One region of the Polaromonas sp. LjRoot131 genome, then DNA from elsewhere that is predicted to be linked to it. Evidence: riboswitches for the same ligand, from Rfam matches in the RefSeq annotation. Region 1 holds a riboswitch; the other holds the start of a gene.

What was found. Region 1 has a riboswitch for S-adenosylhomocysteine ahead of ahcY (adenosylhomocysteinase). Riboswitches for the same ligand answer to the same signal wherever they lie in the genome.
Region 2: it holds a riboswitch for S-adenosylhomocysteine, as region 1 does, so the genes downstream of both, metH (methionine synthase) here and ahcY (adenosylhomocysteinase) in region 1, are expected to answer to the same signal.

What each region holds. Positions count from the first base shown of each region.
Region 1 is NZ_CAXUPF020000002.1:706,149-709,550, forward strand. Features, by position in the region: gene ACSQ27_RS13820 (MFS transporter) at 1-468, shown strand, start outside; gene ACSQ27_RS13825 (HAD family hydrolase) at 465-1,259, opposite strand; S-adenosyl-L-homocysteine riboswitch at 1,519-1,591, shown strand; gene ahcY (adenosylhomocysteinase) at 1,694-3,124, shown strand; gene ACSQ27_RS13835 (TlyA family RNA methyltransferase) at 3,280-3,402, shown strand, end outside.
Region 2 is NZ_CAXUPF020000002.1:296,415-299,816, reverse strand. Features, by position in the region: gene metH (methionine synthase) at 1-1,417, opposite strand, end outside; S-adenosyl-L-homocysteine riboswitch at 1,701-1,795, opposite strand; gene ACSQ27_RS11820 (Bug family tripartite tricarboxylate transporter substrate binding protein) at 1,867-2,850, opposite strand; gene ACSQ27_RS11815 (homocysteine S-methyltransferase family protein) at 3,052-3,402, opposite strand, start outside.

The sequences.
Region 1 (3,402 bases):
AACGGCATCGTCAACGGGCTGGCGATTGCGGCCTTTTTCGGCATGGGCGCCGCTTCGCCGACCTTGCTCAGACGCCTGCCGCCCGTGCGTATGAGCGCCCTGGGCATGGCTTTGCTGGCGGTTGGCGCCGGCCTGGTGGCCGTGTCGCTGGCCACGCATTCGGTGGCCTTGTTCTTCGCAGGCACGGCGCTGGCCGGTTTCGGCGGCGGCTCTGCTTTCTCGGCCCAGGTGCAGACGCTGGCCCCGCTGGCGCAGCCGCAGCAACGCGCCGAACTGTTCGCGGCGCTGTACGCCACCAGCTACCTGGCTTTCAGCGTGCCGGCCATGCTGGCGGGCCGCTTGATTGCGCCGTTGGGTTTGCCGGCCACGGTGGAAGGCTATGCGGGTCTGGTGCTGGCAGTGGCGGCCCTGGGCGCCTGGCTGCGCTGGACTTCGATGCGCCGCGCGGGCGCGCCAGCCGCCAATTAATCCAGCAGCGCGCGCGTCAATTCGGTAAAACCGGCGCCACGCTCACCGCGTGTCACATAACGCGGCAGGTGTGCCAGCTGCGGCACAAAACGCGCGATGTTGGCCACGCCCACGCTGTTGGCAAAGGTCTTGAACATCAGCTGGTCGTTGGTCGAGTCGCCCACGTAGACCCACTGGTCCATGCCGGCATCGAGGTCGCGCTGCCAGAGCTGGCGAACAATCCAGCGCGCGCCTTCAAGCTTGTTGTGGCTGCCGTACCAGCCGTTGATGTGGATGCTGCTCACGGTGGCGTGCATGCCCTCGTTTTTCATGAGCGCCACGACGGCGGCAATCTGCGCATCGCTGAGATGCGTGAATTCACTGTGGTCGATGGCGATGTCGGTCTCGCGGCCTGGCGAGTCGGTGGCGCGGTGCACACCCGGCAGCTCGCGTTCGATGCGTGCCAGCACGGCCTGCATGCGGCTGAAATTGGCGCTGCGTGTGGCCGCATCCTGCTGGTAGATTTTGGTTAGCGGCCGGGGCGGGGGGCTTTTGCCATCGGGTAGCAGGGCCACGGCGCCGTTCTCGGCCACGATGGCATCCACAGGCCAGCGCGCCGCAAAGGGCTCGCTCCAGCCAACCGGGCGCCCGGTGATCGCCACGATCTTGAAGCCGGCGGCTTTTAATTCACCCAAAGCTTGCAGCGCATCGGGGGTGATCTCCCCCTCGGTGGTCAGTGTGTCGTCGATATCGGTGAAGAGGCCGGTGATGGCTTTTCGTTGCGGGGCAGGCCAGCGGGAAAGTTCTTGCATGGTGAAATTTTCGCACTGAATGTGGCCTCCACGCTCCCCCACTTCGTGTGGGTCGCTGCCCCCCGAGGGGGCCGCCCGCCCTCCGGCCCGGCAAAGCCGGTTCCGGGGCTCATGCTGGGTTGAAGAGTCTGTGGCCTGAGCAGCGGGGGCATTCACCAGTGGGGGCCGAGGGTCCGGCTTTGCCGGCCCTAGGCGCCGCCCCCTTGAGGGGGGAACGGACTACACGAAGTGAGTCCGGACGGGGGTGGGTATAATCTGCTTTCCTGAGGAGCGTTGCAAGCCACATCACGTGGACCAGGCTCAGGACTTCATTGCAACCACGCTCACCCGCATGTGCTCTCTCAAGCCGGGTGAATGACTGAATTCCCCTTTCCTTGAATGCCGTGCCCGTGGCGATTTTGCCCAGTTACTACGTTTGATTATTGGAGAACCGTATGAGCGCCGTCCTGAAGCCTTCCACCGACCACATCATTGCCGACATCTCGCTTGCCGCCTGGGGCCGCAAGGAACTGAACATCGCCCAGACCGAAATGCCCGGCCTGATGGCCATCCGCGAAGAGTTCGCGAAGGCGCAGCCGCTGAAGGGCGCGCGCATCACCGGTTCGCTGCACATGACGATCCAGACCGGCGTGCTGATCGAAACCCTGCAGGCCCTGGGCGCCGACGTGCGCTGGGCTTCGTGCAACATCTTCTCGACGCAGGACCACGCCGCCGCCGCGATCGCCGCCGCCGGCACGCCGGTGTTCGCCATCAAGGGCGAAACCCTGGCCGACTACTGGGACTACACCCACCGCATCTTTGAATTCAACGGCGCCAAAGGCACGCCCGAAGAAGGCCCCAACATGATCCTGGACGACGGCGGCGACGCAACGCTGCTGATGCACCTGGGCACCAAGGCCGAAAAAGACGCCAGCCTGATCTCCAAGCCGACCAGCGAAGAGGAAATCTGCCTGTTCAACTCGATCAAGGCCAAACTCGCGCAGGACCCGACCTGGTACAGCCGCCGCCTGAAGAACATCATCGGCGTGACCGAAGAAACCACCACCGGCGTGCTGCGCCTCAATGAAATGTCGGCCAAGGGCACGCTGGCCCTGCGCGCCATCAACGTCAACGATTCGGTGACCAAGTCCAAGTTCGACAACCTCTACGGCTGCCGCGAATCCCTGGTCGACGCCATCAAGCGCGCCACCGACGTGATGGTGGCCGGCAAGGTCGCACTCGTGGCCGGCTACGGCGACGTGGGCAAGGGCTCGGCCCAGGCCCTGCGCGCACTGAGCGCCCAGGTGTGGGTGACCGAGATCGACCCGATCAACGCCCTGCAGGCCGCGATGGAGGGCTACAAGGTCGTGACCATGGAATACGCCGCCGACAAGGCCGACATCTTCGTGTCCGCCACCGGCAACAAGAACGTGATCACCTACGACCACATGGCCAAGATGAAAGACCAGGCCATCGTCTGCAACATCGGCCACTTCGACAATGAAATCGACGTCGCCGCGCTCGAAAAATGCACCTGGGAAGAGATCAAGCCGCAAGTCGACCACGTGATCTTCCCGGACGGCAAGCGCATCATCCTGCTGGCCAAGGGCCGCCTGGTGAACCTCGGTTGCGGCACCGGCCACCCGAGCTTCGTGATGTCGTCCAGCTTCGCCAACCAGACGATCGCGCAGATCGAGCTGTTCACCAAGCAGGCCGACTACGAAGTGGGCAAGGTTTACGTGCTGCCCAAGCACCTCGACGAAAAAGTTGCGCGCCTGCACCTGAAAAAGGTGGGCGCGGTGCTGACCGAGTTGAGTGATGAGCAGGCGGCTTATATCGGCGTTTCTAAAGCCGGTCCGTACAAGGCAAATACCTACCGCTATTAATTAGTGGTGGTATTCCTCCCTCTCCCTCTGGGAGAGGGCAGGGGTGAGGGCCGGCGGCGTTTATTTGCTCTGGCAGTTTTTTGGGGCCGCTGACCCTCACCCCAACCCTCTCCCAAAGGGAGAGGGAGTAGAAGACGCCTATTCCATGGAGCTACATGCGCGCTGACCTATTCCTCGTCGACCACGGCCATGCCGCCACCCGCTCGCAGGCCCAGCGCCTGATTGCTTCGGGCGTGCAATGGCGCGCGGAAGCGCAGGCGCCCTGGAAGAAGGTCGCC
Region 2 (3,402 bases), 410 kb from region 1:
TCACGCCCATGTTGACGACCTCGAAGTTGTTGCATTGCAGGACCACGGTCACGATGTTCTTGCCGATGTCGTGCACGTCGCCCTTGACCGTGGCGATGATGATCTTGCCCTTGGTCTTGACGTCGCCGCCCGCCGCTTCGAGCAGCAGCTTCTCAGCCTCGATGTAGGGCAGCAGGTGCGCCACGGCCTGCTTCATCACGCGGGCGCTTTTGACCACCTGGGGCAGGAACATCTTGCCCTGGCCGAACAGGTCGCCGACGACGTTCATGCCGTCCATCAGCGGGCCCTCGATGACGTGCAGCGGCCGGCCGCCTTCGGCGAGGATCTCCCGGTACACCTCTTCGGTGTCGGTCACGATGTGCTCGTTCATGCCGTGGACCAGCGCGTGCGACAGGCGCTGGCGCACCGGCAGGGCGCGCCATTCGTTTTTCTTGCTGTCGTCCTTGGCGCCGCTTTTCGCGGTTTCGGCGACTTCGATCAGGCGCTCGCTGGGCGTGAGTTCGGGCTCGCCCGGCTTGTAGACGGGCGTGCGATTGAGCACCACGTCCTCGACGCGCTCACGCAGCACCGGGTCCAGGTCGTCATACACGCCGACCATGCCGGCGTTGACGATGCCCATGTCCATGCCGGCCTGGATCGCGTGGTAGAGGAACACGGTGTGGATGGCTTCGCGCACCGGGTCGTTGCCGCGGAAGCTGAAGGACACGTTGGACACGCCGCCCGAGACCTTGGCGCCCGGCAGGTTCTGCTTGATCCAGCGCGTGGCGTTGATGAAGTCGACCGCGTAGTTGTTGTGCTCCTCGATGCCGGTGGCAATCGCGAAGATGTTGGGGTCGAAGATGATGTCCTCGGGCGGGAAGCCGAGCTCGTCGACCAGCACGCGGTAAGCGCGCTCGCAGATCTCGACCTTGCGCTCATAGGTGTCGGCCTGGCCTTTTTCGTCGAAAGCCATGACCACGGCCGCCGCACCGTAGCGCTTGAGCAGCTTGGCCTGCTGCTTGAAGGGCTCCAGGCCCTCCTTCATCGAGATCGAGTTGACGATACCCTTGCCCTGGATGCAGCGCAGGCCGGCTTCGATGACGCTCCACTTGGAGCTGTCGATCATGATGGGCACACGGGCAATGTCGGGTTCGCTGGCGATCAGGTTCAGGAAACGCACCATGGCGGCCTGGCTGTCCAGCATGGCCTCGTCCATGTTGATGTCGATGATCTGTGCGCCGTTTTCCACCTGCTGGCGGGCGACCGCCAGGGCCTGCTCGTATTCGCCGTTCAGGATCATGCGGGCGAAGGCCTTGGAGCCGGTGACGTTGGTGCGCTCGCCGATGTTGACGAACAGGGTGCCCGCGCCGATGTTGACCGGCTCCAGGCCGGACAGCTTCATGGGGGGGACAAAGACGGAATTTTCGGTTTCAGACACGGACTCACCTTGGGTAAGAACCTGTTCACGGTCTAAACGGGGCCGCGCAAGCACCTTCTCGGGATGGGATGCAAGGCGCGGTGCGACGCCCATAGTTCACCTATGGGCTAGCGCCGCAACGCCGCAGACCGCCCGAAAAGGTACTTGCCCTCCGGGTTGGGGTGAAATCGGGCGATTGAGCCACCCGAGCCCTTGCATGGGCATTAGCCCATGCGGCGTTCCCGGTCGGCCCACTCATCCCGATTGCACCCCAACGCGGTCCCGTTTAGACCGTGAACAGGTTCCAGGGTGAGCGTCGTTGCCGCAGGCCGCGCCGGGAGGCCGCCTGTAACCCAAGCCTGACGGACGCTGGGGTCCGCTGCAACGCTCCTTGGATTGCCGGTATTTTACCGGTTGAACGCCCGATTGCGCCATTCCCAGGTACGAAGACCCGGGAATGGGATGTCCGCTTAATCCAGCTTGATCTTTGCGACTTTGATGAGGCGGCCGTAATCGGCGTGCTCTTTCATGACCATGTAGGCGAAATCCGCCGAGGTCATGGGGCTGGGCGTGGCGCTCATGCGGGCGAACTTTTCGGCCGTGTCGGGCGTGTTGAGCGCGGCGGCGAAGGCTTTTTGCAGCTGGTCGGTCGTGGCTTTGGGCAGGTTGGCCGGGCCGAAGATGCCGAACCAGGTGCTGATGTGGAAGCCGGGCAGCACGTCGTTGATGGTGGGGATCTCGGTGAAGCTGCTGGAGCGGTTGATGGTGGTCACGCCGAAGGCCACCAGCTTGCCCGACTTGATGTTGGCGCTGGCCGAGGCCAGGTTGTCGAACATCAGGTCGGTCTGGCCGGACAGCAGGCCGGCCTGCGCCTGGGCCGAGCCGCTGGAAGGCAGGTGCACCACGCTGATCTTGGCCAGGCTTTTGAACAGCTCGCCCGCGAGGTGGCCGGCGCTGCCGTTGCCACCGGAGGCGTAGTTCAGCCGGCCGGGATTCTTGCGCGCATAGGCGATCAGGTCCTTGGTGTCCTTGATGTTCAGGCGTTTCGCCGTCTCGGCGTTCATGACCAGCACATTGGGCACACGGGCCACCAGCGTGATGGGCGTGAAATCCTTGAGCGCGTCATAAGGCATGTTGGGATACAGCCAGGGATTGATGGCGTGGGTGGCCACCGCCCCCATCACCAGGGTATGGCCGTCGGCCGGCGCCTTGGCGACCAGGGCGGCGCCCACGTTGCCGCCGGAACCGGGCCGGTTGTCGACCGTCACTTCGGTCTTGAGCAGGGGGCGCAGTTTCTCGGCCAGGATGCGCGCGGCATTGTCCAGCGGGCCGCCGGCCGGGTACGGGACGATGATGGTGACCGGTTTTTGCGGGGCCAGCTGCGCATGGGCGCCCAGGGCGGCCGTGGCCACGGCGAATGCCGCGGCGATCTTGATGAATGAACGCACGTTCATGATTTCCTTAGTTGTGATGTTGTGTTGTGTCCGGCCAAGGGCAAGCTGCAGGGCGCAGCGCCGGATGGTGAAAACCAGGCCTGACAAACGGGCCTGACTATAGCCGCTAAATGTGACCCACCGGGGCAGGTCCCGCCTGGATACTTTGTAACCGCCGCGGCTTGAAGAAGGAGGCGACGCGGCCGGAAAGGCCCCTCAGCCTCAGGCGGCTTCCTTGTAGAAGCCGCCGCGCTGCAGCGAGCGCGCGGCCACGGGGGCCACGGCGTGCGCAATCGCGCCGATGTGGTCCGGCGTGGTGCCGCAGCAGCCGCCCACGATGTTGACCAGGCCCTCGTCGGCGAACTCGCGCAGCAGGCGCGAGGTGACGTCGGGGGTCTCGTCGAAGCCGGTGTCGCTCATGGGATTGGGCAGGCCGGCATTCGGGTAGCAGCTGATGAAGGTGTCGCCGGCGACGCGGGCCAGCTCCTGGATGTAGGGGCGCATCAGGGTGGCGCCCAGCGCGCAGTTGAGGCCCACGGCCAGCGGCGCGGCATGGCGCACGCTGTGCCAGAA